One region of the Janthinobacterium sp. FT14W genome, then DNA from elsewhere that is predicted to be linked to it. Evidence: riboswitches for the same ligand, from Rfam matches in the RefSeq annotation. Region 1 holds a riboswitch; the other holds the start of a gene.
What was found. Region 1 has a riboswitch for FMN ahead of GCN74_RS09370 (6,7-dimethyl-8-ribityllumazine synthase). Riboswitches for the same ligand answer to the same signal wherever they lie in the genome.
Positions count from the first base shown of each region.

Region 2: another riboswitch for FMN. It lies ahead of ribB (3,4-dihydroxy-2-butanone-4-phosphate synthase); the one in region 1 lies ahead of GCN74_RS09370 (6,7-dimethyl-8-ribityllumazine synthase).

Region 1 covers NZ_WFLL01000010.1:26,012-35,701, forward strand. The annotation lists gene GCN74_RS09355 (PhnD/SsuA/transferrin family substrate-binding protein) at 1-198, opposite strand, end outside; gene GCN74_RS09360 (class II aldolase/adducin family protein) at 219-968, opposite strand; gene GCN74_RS09365 (ABC transporter substrate-binding protein) at 1,194-2,246, shown strand; gene GCN74_RS09370 (6,7-dimethyl-8-ribityllumazine synthase) at 2,312-2,812, opposite strand; FMN riboswitch at 2,985-3,146, opposite strand; gene GCN74_RS09375 (TonB-dependent receptor) at 3,221-5,617, opposite strand; gene GCN74_RS09380 (LLM class flavin-dependent oxidoreductase) at 5,840-6,994, opposite strand; gene GCN74_RS09385 (LLM class flavin-dependent oxidoreductase) at 7,022-8,104, opposite strand; gene GCN74_RS09390 (sigma-54 interaction domain-containing protein) at 8,339-9,538, opposite strand.
Region 2 covers NZ_WFLL01000079.1:1,374-11,063, forward strand. The annotation lists gene GCN74_RS27355 (ThiF family adenylyltransferase) at 1-582, opposite strand, end outside; gene GCN74_RS27360 (methyl-accepting chemotaxis protein) at 669-2,228, opposite strand; gene GCN74_RS27365 (hypothetical protein) at 2,373-2,570, opposite strand; gene GCN74_RS27370 (M16 family metallopeptidase) at 2,665-5,508, opposite strand; FMN riboswitch at 5,692-5,842, shown strand; gene ribB (3,4-dihydroxy-2-butanone-4-phosphate synthase) at 5,937-6,584, shown strand; gene GCN74_RS27380 (MFS transporter) at 6,592-7,962, opposite strand; gene GCN74_RS27385 (LysR family transcriptional regulator) at 8,088-8,969, shown strand; gene GCN74_RS27390 (hypothetical protein) at 9,091-9,414, shown strand; gene GCN74_RS27395 (MlaE family ABC transporter permease) at 9,467-9,690, shown strand, end outside.

The sequences.
Region 1 (9,690 bases):
CCAGCCCTGCGCAGCCACCTGGGCGGCGGAGCCGGCAAACACGGTCTTGCCGGACGGCGCCGTGCGGGCCACGACGGCAATGCGCACGGCGGCCGGCAGCGGCTCGGCGGCGGCCGCGAAGGCTGGCGCCAGCAGGCTGGCCGCCACGATGGCGGCAGACAGCTTGCGCCAGCTCAAACGTAATAATTGCAATGACATCTGGGGCCTGTTCTTGAAAGTTATACCAGGTCGGTGGCAGGCAGCAGCGACAAGGCGCGCGCCGTATCGATCAACTTGCTCATCTTCCATTGCTGCAGCAGCACGCCGGGGCCGAAATCGCGCGAACCGCCGATGGCTTCGGCCGCGATCTGGATCTTCGCGCCCTCTTCCAGCAGCAGGATGAATTCGGCCAGCTTCAGCAAGCCCTGCTTGCCCCACACGGTGGCGCCGCCATTCGCTTCCAGGATGGCCGTGGCATGCGTGTTGCGGGCGATTTCGCCGAGGATGAAATCGACTTCCGGCTGGCGGCGGTCGATATAGATGGGAATTTCGCGCACCAGCTGGTAGCGCTGCACGGGCACGTAGCGGATCGGCAGGGTGCGGTGCGTCTGCGCCCACGCGCCCAGCGACGGCGAATGCACGTGCGAAATCGACGTGACCTCGGGCCGTTCGCGGAACAGCTTCAGGTAGCGCGCGCCGCCGTTGTTCGCATTGCCCGCGAGCACCGTGCCGTCCAACGCCAGCACGGCTGCCTTCAGGGGCTGGCCGCGGCGGAACGGGCCGGGATCGTTGACCACCACGACCTTGTCGCCGGCCGGCGTGCGCTCGACAAAGCCCACCGTGCCGTTGGCCGTCAGGCTGCCCGTCTCGCGCAAGCCGTCGAAGGCGATCTGCGCATCGCTGCGCACCTGTTCCACGAAGGCCAGTTCGGCCGCCGTCAACTCCTGCACCTGTACTTGTTGTGCTTCTGCTTGTGCCACGTCCGTCATGTCATGCTCCATTCTGTGGGGTTGGGATACGGGTCAGTCCTGCCTCTACGTTCGCAAGACGCGTGCCAGCGCCGGGGCCGGGGAGGTGGCGGCGCGCTGCTGCCTGCGCAACAGCGGCTGCTGGCGCGGCAGCAGCGTTGCCGGCACGTGCTGTCGGCCAGCCAGCAAGCGGCGCGGGCACGTTTCCTGCAGGGTTCAAGGCTCCACCCACCACGAAAGCATCCCATGACTACCGCAACCGCCCCCGCCGTCGATACCGTCTGGTTCACCCGCTGCCCCGTGCCCACGGCCACGGGCCTGGCCTACAAACTGGGCTGGCTGGACGAGGAATTCGCCCGCGACGGCATCGCGTTAAAGACCCTGCAGGAAGTGGGCGGCGAACTGGCGCGCCACCATTACGAGCATGGCCTGTCCACGCTCGTGCGCGAAGGGGGCAACCTGCTGGCCCTGCCCGCCCACGCGCAAGGGGCGCCCACGCGCCTGATCGGCCTGACCTGGATCGACGAGTGGCAAGCCATCCTCGTGCGCCCCGCTTCCGGCATCGCCACGCCCGCGCAACTGCAGGGCAAGCGTTTGGCGCTGCCCGTATTCCGCGCCGAAGACTTGCGCGAGAACCGGCGCGGACGCAGCATCGCGCGCGGCATGAGCCTGGCCGGCTACAAGGGCGTGCTGGCGTCCGCCGGCTTGACGCTGGACGACGTGCAACTGGTGGAAGTGGGGGCCGACGCGCCGGCGCAAGCCGATCTGGGCGCGGGCCTGTGGCAGGGCATCGCGCCGCTGCTGCGCGGCGAAGTCGATGCCGTCTACGTGAAAGGCGCGGCGGCGGCCGAAGCGGCCCGCGCGGCGGGACTGGCCGTGGGCATCGACATCGACGCCCTGCCCGACCGGCGCTTCCGCGTGAACAACGGCACGCCGCGGCCGATCACCGTGCATGCAACGATGCTGGAGCAGCATTTCGAGCTGGTCGTGCGCTTTTTGACGCAGACCCTGCGCGCCGCGCACTGGGCGCGCAGCCACAAGGAAAAGGTGCAGGCCATCCTGCAGGGCGAAACGCGGGCCGGCGCCGACGCCGTGGCCGAAGCCTACCGCGACGGTTTTCACCTGACCCTGGCGCCCGACCTGTCGGAAGAAAAAGTGGCGCTGTTCCGCCAGCAGAAGGATTTCCAGCTGCAGCACGGTTTCCTGGACCGCGACGTCGATATCGATGGCTGGACAGACCGCCGCCCCCTGGAAGAAGCGCAGCGGCGGCTGGACGCGCTGCTGCGGCAGGCCGCATAAAGAAACGGAGCCAGCGCACGAACAGGCGCTGGCCCCGGGAACTACGGCATCAGGGCAAACGCGCCCTAGGCAGCCAGGGCCGCGTGCGGTGCGGCGGCCGGTTGTGCCAGCCGCTGCAGCGAGCGGATGGTGGCCGCACAAGCGGCGGCCAGTTCCGCGCCCTTGACCTTGAAATGCTGGAAGTAGAATTCCTGGTGCTCGTGGCCCGCGTGGAAGTGGTGCGGGGTCAGCACGGCCGACAGCACGGGCACGCCCGTCGCCAGCTGCACCTGCATCATGCCGGAGATGACGGCATCGGCCACGAAGTCATGGCGGTAGATGCCGCCGTCGACCACCAGCGCCGAGGCGGCAATCGCCGCGTACTGGCCGCTCCTGGCCAGCACTTGCGCGTGCAGGGGAATTTCAAAGGCGCCGGCGACATCGACGATATCGATGTCGCTCTCGGCATAGCCCAGGGCCGCCATGTCGGCGATGAAGGACAAGCGGCATTGCGCGACGATGTCGCGGTGCCAGCCCGCCTGGATGAAGGCGATGCGCTTGCCTGGTGCTGCGTGTGCTCGTGACATACAAAAGACTCCTGTTTTTAAAAATGACAAAAAAAACAGGGCATGGGATCGAAGGGGATATCGCAGGCGCGTGAAAGCCGCGCCCAACTGCGCATGCAGGCACGCGCGCCCGCGCACCGACGGCAAGGCCGCCCATGCGCCGGGCGTATGCCGGCACCAACACAATGATGCATCCCGCTCTCTCTTTATCCGGACTATACCGTCGGCCCCGGAATCACACCAGGTCTGCTGACCTTGCCGGCCAGGTCCGAAGACCGCGCCGGCAAGCGCTCGCGGGCTAGGCACGCATGCCATTACCGCCGGTGGGGAATCGCACCCCGCCCTGAGAACGTTGCGTGGCCGCCGCACCGGGTGCGGCAGCCATGCCCGGCGACTATAGCATATCGCCCCTGTCCCTGCCCCGCGCGATCAGAACTGCAGCGTGTACGAGGCGCCCACCGTGCGGCCCTGGCCGATGATCACCGTGTCGCCGTTGACGGCGCCCGGCACGAAACTGGTAAGCGTGTGGTTGCGGTAGACCTTGTCGGCCAGGTTGTTGGCATACGCCGTGATGCGCTGCTTGCCGCCCGGGAGCACATACGACAGGCGCGCATTGGCCAGCGCAAAGCCGCCCTGGTTCAGCAAGCCGCGCGCGTCGCTTTGCGGGTCCACATAGTAGTACTGCTTCGACGTGTAGCGCACATCGCCGCTGAAGACCAGCTGCGCGCCATTGCCCAGCGGGTAACGGTAGTCGGCCGCCAGCAGGGCCGTCACGTGGGGCGAGCGCACGAATTCATTGCCGGAGCGGTCGCCGCCATTGTTCTGGATGGCGAAGTCGTCGAATTCCGTGCGCAGCAGGCCCAGGTTGGCGTTGACGTGCAGGTTGTCCGTCGGCTGCGCCTCGATCTCGAATTCCGCGCCATTCACGTGGGCCTTGCGCACATTCTGCAGGTAGTTCACGCTTTGCGTGGGGTCGCCGTTGTACACGCCCGTGATATTCACCTGCACGTTCTTGTAGTCGTAATGGAAGACGTTGGCGTTGAAATTGAGGCGCCCGTCCAGCCATTCGGACTTGATGCCCGCTTCGAACGAGTTCAGGGTTTCCGGCTTCACCGTGTTCAGGGCCCGCACGTCCGTGGCGCTGGTGTTGTAGCCGCCCGACTTGATGCCGTGCGCGTACTTCAGATAGCCGCGCAGGGTGCGGCTGAAGCGGTATTCGGGCGTCACGTCATACGTGAGCGCATTCCACGTGGTGGACGGATTCGACGTGAAATTGTTGTTGGCGACCGCGGCGGCCGTGTAGTTGCCTCCCTTGACCGTGTTCCACCAGTTCGACGCATCGCCGAACGTCACCGTGTTCGATGCCGCCTGCACGCGCTGCAGATCGAGGTCCTTGGTTTCCGTGGTCCAGCGCAAGCCAAACGTGGACAGCAGCTGCTCGCTGAAGTTGACGGTCGTGCTGCCGAAGATGGCCGCGCTGCGCGCCTTGTGCTGGTAGACGGTGCGGTTGTAGCCGACGGGCTGCGTGCTGCCCGCCAGCGCCGGCACCGTGCCGTTGGGCAGGCGCGCGCCGGCCGAATCGGAATCGATCTTTTCATTGAAGTAGAACAGGCCCGCCACCCAGCTCAGCGTGCCGTTTTGCGGCGACGTCAAACGCAGCTCCTGCGACACCTGCCGGCTGCTCGCCTTCGAACGGCTGCGGCCCACTTCCAGCGGCGTGTTGTCGCTGTCGCCCGTGGCCTCGTTGCGGAAGTTTTCATAGCCCGTGATCGAGGTCAGGGTCAGCTCGCCCAGCGCATAGTCGAGGTTCAACTGGGCGCCGCCCTGTTTCACGTCGCTGTCGGCCGGCGCATTCGTGCTCACGTCGTCGGGATTGGTGCTGGGGACGTAGCCGTTGCGGTACACGCCGTTGGCGCCGTAGCTGGCCACGGTGGTGGTCGCGCCCTTGGTCGTGTAGTCGCGGTAATGCAGGTTCAGATTGGCCGTCAGGTCGCGGCCGATCAGGGCCTTGAGCTGGCCGCGGATGGCGCTGTCCTTGAGTTTTCCATCGCGCTCGCCCGTAAACTGGTTGTGGAAGCGGCCCTCGCCTTGCTGTTCCGTGTGGAAGGACAGGCGCCCCGCCAGCACTTCGTCGACCAGCGCGCCGCCGATGGCCCCTTCGGCCAGCTTGGTGTCGTAGCTGCTGTAGTCAAACTTGGCGTAGCCGCTGGACTTGAACGACGGCTTGCGCGAAATCACGTTGATGGCGCCGCCCGTCGTGTTCTTGCCCCACAAGGTGCCCTGCGGCCCACGCAGCACTTCCACCCGGTCCAGGTCGAACAGGGGAAAGCCCGTGGCGCTGGAATTGCTGATGTAGACGTCGTCGAGGTAAAAGCCCACGGGATTGGGAAAATCGATCTGCTGCTGGCCCGCGCCCACGCCCCGTATCCACCAGCGCGGGCGGCCATGCTGCTGCGTGCCGGCCGACGCATTGGGCACATAGTTGAGGATTTCGCTGGCCGAGCGGCCGATGCCCGTGTCGAGCAGCTCCTTGCCGCCCAGGACGGTGATCGCGCTCGGCACTTTTTGCGCCGATTCCTCGCGCTTTTGCGCCGTCACCGTCACCGATTGCAGCGAGGCGCCTTCGCCGGCGCCGTTGGCGTCGGCAATTGCCACGACATCGGCGGGCGCCGTGTCAGCCGGCGCATCGGCCCACGCCATGCCGGGCGCCAGGCACAGGCCGCCGATGGCAAAGGCCGAGCGCAGCGCGCGGCGCAGCGGCGTCAAGTGAAACGGGAATGGGGAAGAGAGTACGGCAACGGCGGCGGGGGCAGTCGAACGGCGCATGGGTGATTATCCTTGATGAAAGTCAAAACGCGAGATGGTGATGACTGTCATTGCAAGGCGCATGCCCGCTGCCGCAGCGCAGCAAAATACGACTCAAGTGCTTGATTTCAAAGGAAGACTATCATCATGATAGCGCTGTTGATTTGGCAGCAGCGGCGCCGCCGCGTGCTGCCTGCGCGACAGCAGGCGGTGGCGCTGCTGTCGCGGCAACAGGCGCGGGGGTCAGGCGGCGCGCAACAGCGCCGCCGTCTGTCCGCGCACGAGGGGCAGCACTTCCTCGCCCACCCGGTACGCCTCTTCCAGGTGCGGCGTGCTGGCCAGGATGAAGGCGTCGGCGCCCAGCTGCACCAGCTCGTCGAGGCGTTCGGCCACCTGCTGGTAACTGCCCACGATGCCCTGCGTCTGCCCGCCCCGCAGCAGGTTGAAGCCGGACCAGATGTTCGGCGCCGTGATCAAGTCCTTGTAGCTGTTCAGGGTGGCCGGGCGGTTGCCCCGCTGGCGCGCCGCGCCCACGGAATCGCCGCCGTCAGCGCCCAGGAACTGGCGCAGGGTGGCCGCATCGACGGCCTCGAAGCCCTTGCGCACCTCGTCCCACGCCTCTTCTTCCGTGGCGCGGGCGACGATGTCGACGCGCACGGCGCACTTGATCTTGCGCCCCAGCAGCGCCGTCTTTTCATGCACGCGGGCGAATTTCTCGCGCAGCTGCTCGAACGGCTCCAGCCACGTCAGGTAGTAATCGGCATGCTTCGAGGCGGAACCGAGGGCCGCATCGGACGAGCCGGAGAAATAGATCTCGGGGAAGTCCTGCTCCGACAGGGGCGTGGCCAGGCCCGCATCTTCCACCTGGTAGAACTTGCCCTGGTAGGAAAACGGTCCGCCGCGCCACACGCCGCGCACCACGTCGAGGAACTCCGTCGTGCGCGTGTAGCGGTCGTCGTGGCCGGCCGAATCGCCCCACCACAGCTGCGCCGGACCGCCGCCGCCCGTGATCACGTTGTACAGGGCCCGCCCGCCCGTGGCCCGCTGCAGGCTGGCCGTCATGCGCGCGGCCACCACGGGATTCAAAAAGCCGGGCTGGAACGGGATCATGAAGCGGAAGGTGCGCGTTTCGCGCGCCAGCAGCGCGGAAATGGCCCATGGCTCGTCCGTCATGGGAAACGAGGGAATCAGGCCGCCCTGGAAGCCCGATATTTCAGCCGCGCGGGCGATTTCCGCCAGGTAGTCGATATAAGCAAAGCCGTCGGCGCCGCCGCCACCGAGGCCGGCCTGGCGCAGGTTGTCATTGCCGGGAAACCAGTCGCCGCGAAACGGCGCGCGGGCGCGGTGCGAACTCGGTTCGCCATGCGTGGGGATGCGCCAGAAAAAGTCGATAGCCATCAGGGTACTCCTTCAAAATAGGGGGATTCAGGCCGCTTGCAGGGCCGGGGCATTCAACGCGGCGCGCACGGCCGGCAGCACGTGTTCGCCGATGCGGTAGGCTTCCTCGAAATGGGGAATGGCCGCCAGCACGAAGCTGGCTACGCCCGCCTGCGCATACGCCTGCAGCGCCGCGGCCACTTGCGCATAGCTGCCGACCAGGGCGCCGCGGGCGCCCGTTTGCGCCTGCGCGAAGCCGGGCCAGAAGGCGGCGGCACTGCCATCGAACGCCGCATCGTCGGGCAGCCCCGCACCGCTGCGGTAGCGGCGCGCATCGCGCAAGGCTTCGTCGAACGTTTCCCGGGCCAGCACGTCGATGCGCAAGCCCGCCGCCACGGCGCGGCCCAGCTGGCGCGCCTGCGTCTGCAGACTGTCGATGGCAGGCTGCAGGCCAGCCACGGGCGCGGCGTCGAACACGTGCACGTCGGCCTGGCGCGCCGACAGGGCCAGCGCCTCGGGCGACCCGCCCGTCAGGTAGATGCCGTTGAGCGGATGGTTTGCCAGCGGCCCCCTGAAGCCGCCGTCCTGCACTTCGAAGAACTTGCCCTTGAAGCTGAACGGCGAGGTGCTCTGCACGCCGCGCGCCACCGTGATGAATTCATCGATGCGCGGCAGGATGTCGGCGTCCGGCGCCGCATCGCCCTGGCGCCGGCGCTCTGCCGCATCGCCGCCGTGGCCGATCTGCCAGGCGAAGCGTCCGCCCGTGAAGCGCTGGAAGCTGACGGCGTTCTTTGCCGCATACACGGCCGAACCCCAGGCCGCGTCGAATTCGGCGATCAGTTTCAGATGGCGCGTGCCGCGGGCCAGGTAGCCGGCGACGATCCAGCTTTCATCGCCCTGCGCATCGTGGCGTATCTGGATGCCGTCGAAGCCGGACAGGTCCGCCGCGCGGGCGATCTGCTGCAGGTAATCGAAATAGTTGAATGGCGGACGCGCACCCCGCGGGTCGCTCACGCCCGCCTGCAGGGGACTGGGCGCGCCGGCGGCCCGTTCGCCTCGGCGCGTGATGCCGGGCGCCGCATGGCGGCCATCGCCGCCGGTGGGCAATTGCCAGATGAATTCAATGGTCATGCATGGACTCCTGTCGTGGGTCGAAGAAAAAGCCGTACGCGCAGCGCGCAGCGGCCTGTCCCACCCTCCTCGCAGAAAACATGCCATGTCCAGGATGCCCGCCGCGGCCCGCCGCTGTTGATTTGGCAGCAATCCCCTGCCCCCATGGCAGCAATGTGCTGCGCGCGCAGCAGCCATGAAAAAAAAACCGGAGCCGCATCGCTGCGGGTCCGGCTCCGGGAAGTGCTCACGCGCCTAGTCGATGGCGCCCGCCTTTTTCAGGAAGGTGCGCAGGATGTTGCGGCTCAGGTTCAGGTGTTTGGCCGTGCGCACCTGGTTGCGCTCATTGCGCTCCCACGCGGCGCGCACCAGTTCCTGCTGCATGGCCTCGAATGCCACGGCCTCGCCCGAGTCGAGCAAGGCTTGCCAGGCGCGGGCGAAGCGTTCGGCCGCCAGCAAGTCGTCCTGGCCCCCTGCGCCGTGGGCCGCGTAGGCGATGTCGGCGCCGCCCGCCCACGCGTCGGGCGCGGGCACGGGGGCCGCCGCGGGGACGGCAGCCATCGGCCTGTGCCAGCCCGACAGGCTCAAGTCCTCGGCGCGCACCGCGCCGCTGCGGCACACGAGCAGCGCGCGGTGGATGACGTTTTCCAGTTCGCGGATATTGCCCGGCCACGGGTAGGCGAGCAAGGCTTGCTGCGCATCCTGGTCCAGCTCCACTTCGCCCAGGTGCAGGCGCTGCGCATAGATGGCCATGAAGTGGCGCGTCAGCGGCATGATGTCGCCCGGACGCTCGCGCAGGGGGCGCAGCGGCAGGCCGATCACCTGCAGGCGGTAATACAGGTCTTCGCGGAAGCGCCCGGCCCGCACGGCTTCGGCCAGGTCCACGTTGGTGGCCGCGATCAGGCGCACGTCGATGGGGATGGCGCGCCGCGCGCCCAGGCGCACCACTTCGCGCTCCTGCAGCACGCGCAGCAGCTTGACCTGCATCGCCAGCGGCAGGTCGCCGATTTCATCGAGGAACAGGGTGCCGCCGCTGGCCGTCTCGAACCAACCGGGCTTGCCCTGCTGCGCGCCCGTAAACGCACCCTTTTCATAGCCAAACAGTTCGCTCTCGACCAGGGTTTCGGAAAACGCGCCGCAGTTGATCGCCACGAAGGTCTGCTCGGCGCGCCCGCTCAAGCCGTGCACGTGGCGCGCGATCAGTTCCTTTCCCGTCCCCGTTTCGCCCGTGATCAGCACCGTCGCCTCGCTGGGAGCGATGCGCTCGATCAGTTCGTGCAGCTGGCGCGAACGGGGATCGGCAAAGACAAAGGCCGTGGCGCGCACCAGCAAGCTCATTTGCTGCGGGTCGCGGAAGGCGACCAGCGCCTCGCTATCGCCGTCATCGCCCGCGCCGCGGGCCAGGTGGGCGCTGCGCGCGAAATCGCTGCTGAAGTTGTGGGCTAAGAGTTCCATGGGCCGACTATACCGCGCGCCATCTTCAGGCGTGAACGAATGGTGCCGCGCTAGCTTATCCGGAATTTGCATATGCGGACACTTGTCCAGTGCTGGCCCGAACCTTGCATAGTTATCGAGACGCGCCATGTCGCCAATCCACCACGGAGTTC
Region 2 (9,690 bases), on a different contig from region 1:
CGGCGCCAGTCCGACGAGAAAGCGCAGGGCCTTTTCTTCCTCGGGCAAATCGCCCCAGCCAAAATAGTCTTCGAACGTCATGCCGCCCGGCAGGAAGCTGAGCACGGCCGTGCCCATGCCCAGGGGCGCCGCCGTGATGGCGGGAATGCCCAGGCGCGCGCAGGTGGCAAACGTGGCCTGGCGCGCGGGAAAGGCGAAGAAATCCAGGCCATCCACGTACAGGTCGACGCCGGCAAAGAAGTCGGCCAGGTTGCTGTCGTGTATGCCGTCAGGGAATTGCTTGATCTCAAGCTCGGGATTGATATCGCCTGCCATCTGCGCCAGCACGGCCACCTTGGGCTGGCCCAGGGTGGACATCATGGCGCCTGCCTGGCGGTTGAAGTTGGCGATATCGAAGGTGTCGAAATCGGCGATGTGGAACGCGCCGATGCCCAGCCGGGCCAGAGTCAGCAAGTGCACGCCGCCCACGCCGCCCATGCCGGCGATGGCCACGCGCTTGCCACACAAGCTGTCCTGCTCGCCTTGCGTGACCCAGCCCAGGTTGCGGGCAAAGGCCGCGTGATAGGAAAAACCATCTGTCATGCTCACCTCGTCTGTGCGGCCATCGCGGACCAAAAGTTGGACAGGTGAGCCTGGCGGAAGTTCCCGCCATGACAGAAAAAAAGCCGTTAGCGCGCCAGGCGCCGCAGTGCCGCTGCCGGCGCCGCTGCGCCCACCTTGAACACGCTGACGATCTGCGCCAGCCCGGCCGCCTGCTCGTTCATGGCCTGGGCCGCCGCCGACGCCTGCTCCACCAGGGCGGAGTTTTGCTGCGTCATGTTATCCATCTCGACGATGGCCTGGTTGATCTGCTCGATGCCGGCGCTCTGCTCGGCGCTGGCCGAGGAAATCTCGGCCACGATATCGGTCACGTGCTGTACGCTGGAGACGACTTTCTCCATCGTCTCGCCCGCCAGCGCCACCAGCTTTTCACCGGCGCCCACCTGTTCGGCGGAACTGTCGATCAATTGCTTGATCTCTTTCGCCGCGGCGGCCGAGCGCTGCGCCAGGTTGCGCACCTCGCTGGCGACGACGGCGAAGCCACGGCCCTGTTCGCCCGCACGCGCCGCTTCCACGGCCGCATTCAGGGCCAGGATATTCGTCTGGAAAGCGATGCCGTCGATGACGGCGATGATGTCGCCGATCTTTTTCGACGAGGCATTGATGGCGCCCATGGTGTCGACCACCTGGCCCACCACGCCGCCCGCCTGCGTTGCCACTTGCGAGGCGGAAATGGCCAGCTGGTTGGCCTGGCGCGCGTTGTCCGCATTCTGGCGCACGGTGGAGGTCATCTCTTCCATCGTCGAGGCCGTTTCTTCCAGCGATCCCGCCTGCTGCTCCGTGCGCGCCGACAAATCGTGGTTGCCGGAAGCGATTTCACCGGAGGCCGTGGAAATGGCATCGGCATCGTTGCGCACCTGGCTCACCAGGTGCGCGAGGTTGTCGCGCATGGCCTTGATCGCCATCAACAGGCTGTCCGTGTCGCCCGGGCGCGTATCGATGTGCGTGGTCAGGTCGCCCTTGGCGATTTGCGCCACGATGGCCGCCGCATAGTCGGGTTCGCCGCCCAGCTGGCCCAGGATACGGCGCAGCATCAGGGCCGCCAGGGCGCCCACCACCAGCATCAGCGCGCCGCCGATGGCCAGCAGCACGCCCGCCTGGGCCCAGAACTTGTGGTTGATGTCGTCGATGTAGGTGCCCGTGCCGATCAGCCAGTCCCACGGCGCGAATTTCACCACCGCATACATCTTCGCCACGGGGTCGGGCACGCCGGGACGCGTGCCGTCCGCCTGCACCAGGCCGATGCGGCTGTTGGCCAGGGCCGCGCGGTAGCGGTCGCCCGACTGTTTCATGTTCTTTTGCGGCGTGCCGATGCGCGCGGGATTCGGATGCACGTACAGCAAGTCCGTGCTGAAATCGCGCACGAAATAATACATCTCGTCCTTGACGAAGCTGCCGATGGCCAGCTTGGCCTGTTGCTGGGCCTGCTCACGCGTGAGCTTGCCCGACTGTTCCAGCGCATACGCCTTTTCCACCGACGCGTTGGCCAGTTCCACCAGCACCGTCAATTGCTCCACCCTTTCCGCCATCATGGTCTGGCGCAGCGAATACAGGGAGAAAGAAGCGATGAGGACAATGCCCAGCAAGGTGCTGAAACACAGGAGGAGAATGCGCGAACGGAGAGTCATGGGAACCTGGGTAAAGAATAAAATGTGGAATTATAAACAATTTCCATATGGAAATCTTTTCAGAAAAGCAAAGCGGGCGGCGCTACCAGGCTGATGCCCGGCAGGCACCGCCCGCATATGTCTTGCTGAAGTCTGACTGAAAGGTCAGGCCAAGGCTTCCTTGGCCGCCTCTTCCGGCGTCAAGCCGTCGTAGAACTGGTCGGTGAACCACTCGACCTGCTCTTCGATGTGCTCCTGCGCCTGCGCCACGGTGGCGCCGCCCGCCACGAGGAAGCCTTCGACCTCGATACACCAGTTGATCAATTCCAGGGTTTCCGGATCGAGTTCTTCTTTCTTAGCCATCGTGCATTCCTTACTTGTTAAATTGCGATTACATCAATCAGCAGCAGTTTAACAGCTTCGTCACACTGCCGCCCATGCAGCTCAACAATGAAGATTACTTTACTACAACGTTTTTACGTTCCGGATACAAGACCACCTGTACATAATTGCGCATATCCAGGTAGCGCTGCGCCGCCAGCTTGACGGCCTGCGGCGTGATGGCGCGCACGCGCTGCTCATAGCGCAAGATGTTCGCGGGGTCGCGTCCCTGGGTCACAGAACCGATCAACTGATTCATCCAGTAATTATTTTCCCGCAAGGATTTCTGCTGGCGCGTGATCCAGTTCAGCTTGACCTTCTCCAGGTCGGCCACCGATGGTCCGTCCACCTTCATCTTGTTGATTTCGGCAAAGGCGGCGGCGATCACCTTGTCCACGTTTTCCGGGCCCGTCGGCAAGTTCAGCGCCACCGAATAATGGCCGTACGGATGCTGGCCCATGGACGTCTCGAAGCCGCCGCCGTAGATCATGCTCATCTTTTCGCGCAGCACTTCGATGACTTTCAGGTTCAGCACCTCGCCCAGCGCCTGCAGGGTCAGCTTCTGCTCGTCCGAATACGCCACGTCGCCATTGAAGGTGATGGAAATCGTGCTCTTGGGTTCGCTGCCCATGTAGATATCCTTCTTGACCACCCCGCTGACGGGGCGCATGCCCACATCGCGGTAGGCGTGCGGCACCTCGGCCACGGGCAAGGTGCCCAGGTAGCTGGCGATCAGCGGCTTGATCTTGTCGAGCTCGAAGCTGCCCGCAAAGATGAAGGTCATGTCGCGCGCGCTGGAAAAGCGCTGGCGGAAGATGTCCAGCGAGCGGTCCAGGCCCACCTTGTCAAAGTCGGCCGCGCGCGGCACGCCGTCGACGCGCGGGTTGTCGCCAAACATGGCGTGCTGGATGGCATCGTAAAACACGGCTTCCGGCTGCGCCAAGCTGTTCTTCGCCAGGTCCTGCTGCTTGCCGATGAAGGACTGGTACAGGCCCGCATCCTTGCGCACGTCATGGAAATACAGGTACACCAGTTGCAGCATGGCTTCCACGTCGGCGCTGCTGGCCGAGCCGCCAAAACCTTCGCTCAGCTCGCCCAGCGAAGCGCCCACATTGACCGTTTTACCTGCCAGCACTTTTTCCAGGTCCAGCGGCGCCAGATCCTTCAAGCCCATGCTGCCGACCACGGCGCTGGCATAGCGGGCGTTATAGATGTCGGCGTCGCCGAACAGCGACTGGCCGCCGAAGCGGGTCGAGCCCATCAGCACCTGGTCATTCTTGAAGTCCGTCGGCTTGAGCAGCACGCGCACGCCATTGCCCAGGGTCAGCTCCGTCACGCCGATGGCGCTGTTGAACTTTTCAGCGACGATGCTGCCGCCGGCCGGCGGGCCCTCCATCAATTTGCTGGCAAGCACTTTTTCCGTGCGCGGCTCGACCTTCTGCTGCTCGGCTTGCGCCACGGCATCGAGCAATTGCTGCTGCGTCGGCACCACCGAGGCCGTATCGCCCGCTTTCGGCTCGGCGCCCATGAAGACGACGAGTTTCTTTTGCTGGTCGGGGATGACCTTGGCCACCGTCTCATTGATTTCCTGCAAGGTCACCTGCGGCAGGAGTTCCTGCGCGTACCGCAATTCATTGGCGATGCCGGGAATGGCTTCCTGCTCCAGGAAGTTGCGCGAATACTCGGCCACGAAACCGGCCGAATCGGACTTGTCGCGTTCGCTGTACGCGCGCTCGTAATTGCGCAGCATGTTCTTGCGCGCGCGGTCCAGCTCATCCTGGCTGAAACCGAAGCGGCGCGCCCGCTCGTCTTCCTGCACCAGCGCGTCGACGGCCGGCTGCACGCCGCCCTTGCCCAGCAAGGCATACGCGCTGAACGATTCATAGCCGCGCACCAGCTTGCCCATGCTGCTGCCGCCCTGGATGAACGGCGGGTTCGCCTGCTGCGCCAATTCCTGCATGCGCGCGCTGAGCATCTGGCCATACAGGTTTTCGATCATCTGGCGCCGGTAATCGGCAATCGTGACGGGTTCCTGCGCCGCGCGGATCGGGTAGCGGATGAAGACGGAGTCGTCCGGCGCTTCCTTGTCCGTGATCACCAGCGCTTCCGTTTGCGAGCGCTGCGGCACTTCCGCATACAGGCGGGGACGCGGTTGCGCGGGATTCTTCAGCTTGCCGAAATGCTGCTGGATCAGTTTTTCAGCCTGTTTCGGCTCCACGTCGCCCACCACCATCACGGCCATCAGGTCGGGCCGGTACCAATCCTTGTAGAAGCGCTTGATGGCTTCCGGCTTGAACGTCTTCAGCACGGATTCCTTGCCGATCGGCATGCGTTCCGCATAGCGCGAACCGTTCAGCAGCTTCGGATACAGGACCTTGTTCATGCGGTCGCTGGCGCCCTTGCCCAGCCGCGCCTCTTCCAGCACGATGCCGCGCTCGCTGTTGATGTCGGCCGGATTGAATTTCAAGCCGTGCGCCCAGTCTTCCAGCACGAGGAAACCCTTTTCCAGGTTTTCCTTCTTGTTCGTGGGAATCGGCAGCACGTACACGGTTTCATCGAAACTCGTGTAGGCGTTCAAGTCGGCGCCGAACTTCACGCCGATCGATTGCAAATAGGAAATTAGCTGATTGCGCTTGAAATGCGTGGAGCCATTGAAGGCCATGTGCTCCGTGAAATGGGCCAGGCCTTGCTGGTCGTCATCTTCCAGGATGGAGCCGGCTTTCACCACCAGGCGCAGTTCCACTTTCTGCGCGGGACGGGCATTTTTCTTGATGTAATAGGTCAAGCCGTTCGGCAATTTGCCGACGGTAACTTCTGGTGCCAGCGGCAGGGGATCGGTCAAACGGATTTCCGCCTGGGCCATGCAGGCGCACGCCAGCAAGACGGCGCCCGAAATCAGGCGTAATTTACTCAGCTTCATGTATTCTCAACGGTAAGATTCAGTAAACGTACCTTACACTGAAATCGTCTTTCCGCCATTAAAAACAGCTTAGGGAAAACTGCTTTCCCCAAGCAATTTTGCCGAATAGCAAACTCAACTGTACCCTGCCGCATTTTTTCATTTGTGCTAAAGTATTGCCGCCGATCATGTGGATCGGCATAACGACGTCTTCGGGGCGGGGTGCGATTCCCCACCGGCGGTAAGACCGGCAACGGTCAAGCCCGCGAGCGCCTGTCAAACTTCGTTTGGCAGGGTCAGCAGATCTGGTGCGACTCCAGAGCCGACGGTATAGTCCGGATGAAAGAAGATGTGCAGTAGTGTGATGTCCCATCGCCCCGGCGATGCGGCCAGTTGCGTCTATTCGCTTGCCCTGCAGCGTTTTTCGCCTATGCGAGGAGCGTTTCACCATGTTAGTCAACAGCTATACCCTGCTTTCCAACGACCTCGAAGGTCGCATCCAATCCGCCCTGGCCGCCATGCGCGCCGGCATCCCCGTCATCCTGCTCGACGATTTCGACCGCGAAAACGAAGCCGACCTGATCCTGTCGGCAGAAAAACTCACGAACGAGACCATGGCCCTGCTGATCCGCGAATGCAGCGGCATCGTCTGCCTGTGCCTGCCCACGGACGTCGTCAGCGCGCTGGAATTGCCGCCCATGTCGTCCGACAACGGCAGCCGCTACGGCACGCCATTTACCGTCTCCATCGAGGCGCGCGACGGCGTCACCACGGGCGTATCGGCCGCCGACCGCGTCACCACCATCCGCGCCGCCATCGCCAAGGATGCCAAGCCCGCCGACCTGGTGCGCCCAGGCCACGTCTTCCCCCTGCGCGCCGCGCCCGGCGGCGTGCTCGAGCGCCGTGGCCACACGGAAGGCTCCGTCGACCTGTCGCGCATGGCGGGCCTGAACCCGGCCGCCGTGCTGTGCGAGCTGATGAATCCGGACGGCACCATGATGCGCGGCGACGACATCGAGCGCTTTGCCGAACTGCACGGCATGCCCATTCTGACCATCGAAGAACTGGTGGAATGGCGCAGCACGCGCGGACAGTAAGCCCTCTTCAGGCGGCCGCGGCCTTCGCCACATGCACGTGGCGGTAGACGAGGCCCGCCGCCAGGCCATACGCGGCGGCAATCGTCGCGTAGGCCAGCGGCAGGCGCAGCGACCAGTCGGGCACCATGTGCAGGATGCTGCCGATCAGGGCCACGCCCACCAGCGCGCCGATCTGCCGGTTCGCATTCAGGGCCGCTGCCGCGCTGTTCGCATGCTGCTTGCCCGCCACCCGCATCACGGTGGCCGTCATGGCGGGAATGGCGATGCCGATGGCCACGTTCATGATGGCCGTGCCCAGCGCCAGCAGGGAATATGGCGTGCCGGGACGCAGCCCCGTCAGCAGCAAGGCCATGACGGCGCCCACCAGCAAGCCGGCCAGCATGGGCCAACGCGTGCCATGCCGCGCCGCAATACTTCCCGCCATGAAATTTCCCACCGTATAGGCCGCCATCATGGGCAGCAGGCGCAAGCCCGACTGCAGGGCATCGGCGCCGCCCGACTGCTGCAGGAACAGGCTCAATAAAAACAGCTGGCCGAACACGCAGAAATTGATCAAGAAACCCACGCCATTGGCCGCGCCAAAGCTGCTGCTGTGAAACAGCGCGCGCGACAACAGCGGATGGCTGCCGCTGCGCTCGCGCCGCAGCAGTTGCCCGGCGGACAGCACCGTCAACACCCCCGCCGCCAGCACGCCGGGCGACAGCCAGCCCAGCACGGGCCCTTCGATCAGGACGAAACTCAGGCCCGCCAGCGCCAGCACGCCCAGCACATGGCTGAGCAGCGACAGCGCGCGCGGCTGGCGTGCCGGCGCGGCCAGCAGCAGCTGCGCCATGACGATGGCCAGCACGCCCAGCGGCACGTTGACCCAGAACACGCTGCGCCAGCCGAACTGGTGCACGAGGATGCCGCCGATCAATGGACCGGACGCGCCGGCCACGCCCACCAGCGCCGACCAGGCGCCCAGCATGCGCGTGCGCTCGCGCTCGTCTTCAAAGCTGTGCGTGAGCAGGCTGAGCGAACTGGGCATGAACAGGGCCGCACCGGCGCCCTGCAGCAAGCGCGCGGCCGTGAGGAAATGCCCGTCGGGCGCGGCGCCGCACAGGACCGAACCAAGGATGAAAACACCGAGGCCGCCCTGGTACACGGCTTTCGGCCCGTAGCGATCGGCCAGCGCGCCGCCGGCCAGCAGCAGCGCGGCAAACGTCAGGGTATAACCGTCGACCACCCAGACCAGGCCCGTCAGCGGTATGGCCAGGTCCAGCGCGATATCGGACAGCGCCACGTTGACGGCCGTGACGTCGAGCATGGCCATGACGAAGCCGAAGGCCAGGGTCAGCAGGATCAGGCCGCTGGCGCGGCGGGGAGCGGTGGGAAGCATGATTTTTCCTTGCAAAGGCAGCGGGGCAGCCATTATGGGAGCGTTGCGCAATGCAGTAAACAGGCATAAACTCGGCACTCCGATGCAAAAATGCATCACACATCACAGATAAAAAAGGAAACGCCTTGGACTGGGATAACGCGCGCATCTTTCTGGCCATCGGCCGGGCCGGCACCCTGCGCGGCGCGGCCGCCCTGCTGTGCATCGACCAGGCCACGTGCGGGCGCCGCCTGGCCGCGCTCGAAGCGTCGCTGGGCGCCACCCTGTTCCTGCGCACGCCGTCCGGCTACGTGCCCACGCCGGCCGGCGAACTGGCCTTGAACGCCGCCGAAGCGATGGAACGGGCGGCCGACAAGCTGCAGCGTGACATGCAGGGCGTGGACAACCGTTTAAGCGGCCTGGTGCGCGTGGCCACCACGGACACCATGGCCAGCCATTTCGTCATCCGCGCCATGCAGCGGCTGCACGCGGCCCACCCGGACATCCGCATCGTGCTCAACGTGGCGCCCGCGCTGGCCAGCCTGACGCGGCGCGAAGCGGACCTGGCCGTGCGCGGCGTGCGCCCCACCGACCCGGACCTGATCTCGCGCCACCTCGTCAAGCGCAGCCTGGGCCTGTACGCGTCGCGCACCTACCTGGCCGAACGGGGCGAGCCACTGCGCGGCACGGCGCTGGCCGGCCACGACATCGTCATCTACCACCATTCCGTGACGCCCCGCCACGGCGAGAAAATCGCCGGCGAACCCGTCGCCAACGCGCGCGTCGCCATGGAAGTCAATTCGGCGGCCATGCTGCAGGAAGCTACGCGCGCGGGCCTGGGCGTGGCCGAGCTGGCCACCCACCTGGGCGACATCGACCCGCAGCTGGTGCGCATCTGGCCCGAGCGGGCGGAGCCGTACGACGTGTGGCTGGTCATGCATGCGGACCTGAACCGCTCCGCCCGCGTGCGGGCGGCGGCCGACGCGATTATCGCCAGCGTGGCCAGTGCGGACAATGCGCTGCGCTAGCAGTGCATGATAATTCTCAAAAGAAACTTTCTTTTTGATAAGTCTGATAGAATTCGCAACCCCGCCGGGCACGGCCACCGCCACGCCGCCGCGGGTTCCCTCAAACCACTGGAGAATTTTTATGCTTATCTGGCAAGGCTTCGGCATACTCGGCCCCCTTATCTGTCTGATCGTCGTGGTGGCCGCGCAAGCGCTGTTTGGCGCCGCCCTGGGCGAGGAATACACGAAGAGCCACGCCTGGACCCTGGCCCTGGCCTTCCTGCTGGCAGCGGCCGCCAGCTGGTATGCGGGCGTGCGCCTGAACAATGCGCCCGGACGCGAACTGATCGACCCGGCCACGCAGGAACGCGTGACCCTGCGCACGCGCCACACCCTGTTCTGGATCCCGATGCAGTACATCGCCGTGCTGATGGTGGTGATGGCCGGCTTCGCCCTGTTTGAATAGGCGCGCGCACGCCTGACGTGCCCGGCAGGCGGGCAGATGTTAAGATGCCATGATGACCCTATCCGTCTCCCTCATCATCGGTCTGCGCCGCCTGCACCGCGCCACCATGGCCTGGCTGGTCAGCTGGTGGCGCATGCTGCATTTCGCCATCCTCGTGTTTTCGCTGGCCCTGTCGCCATCGAGCTATAACCGCGACAACCGCCCCATCCTCGCGCACCGCCTGGTGACGAACACGGCGCCCAACCTCGTGTGGTTCAGCGTGGCTTGCGCGCTGGT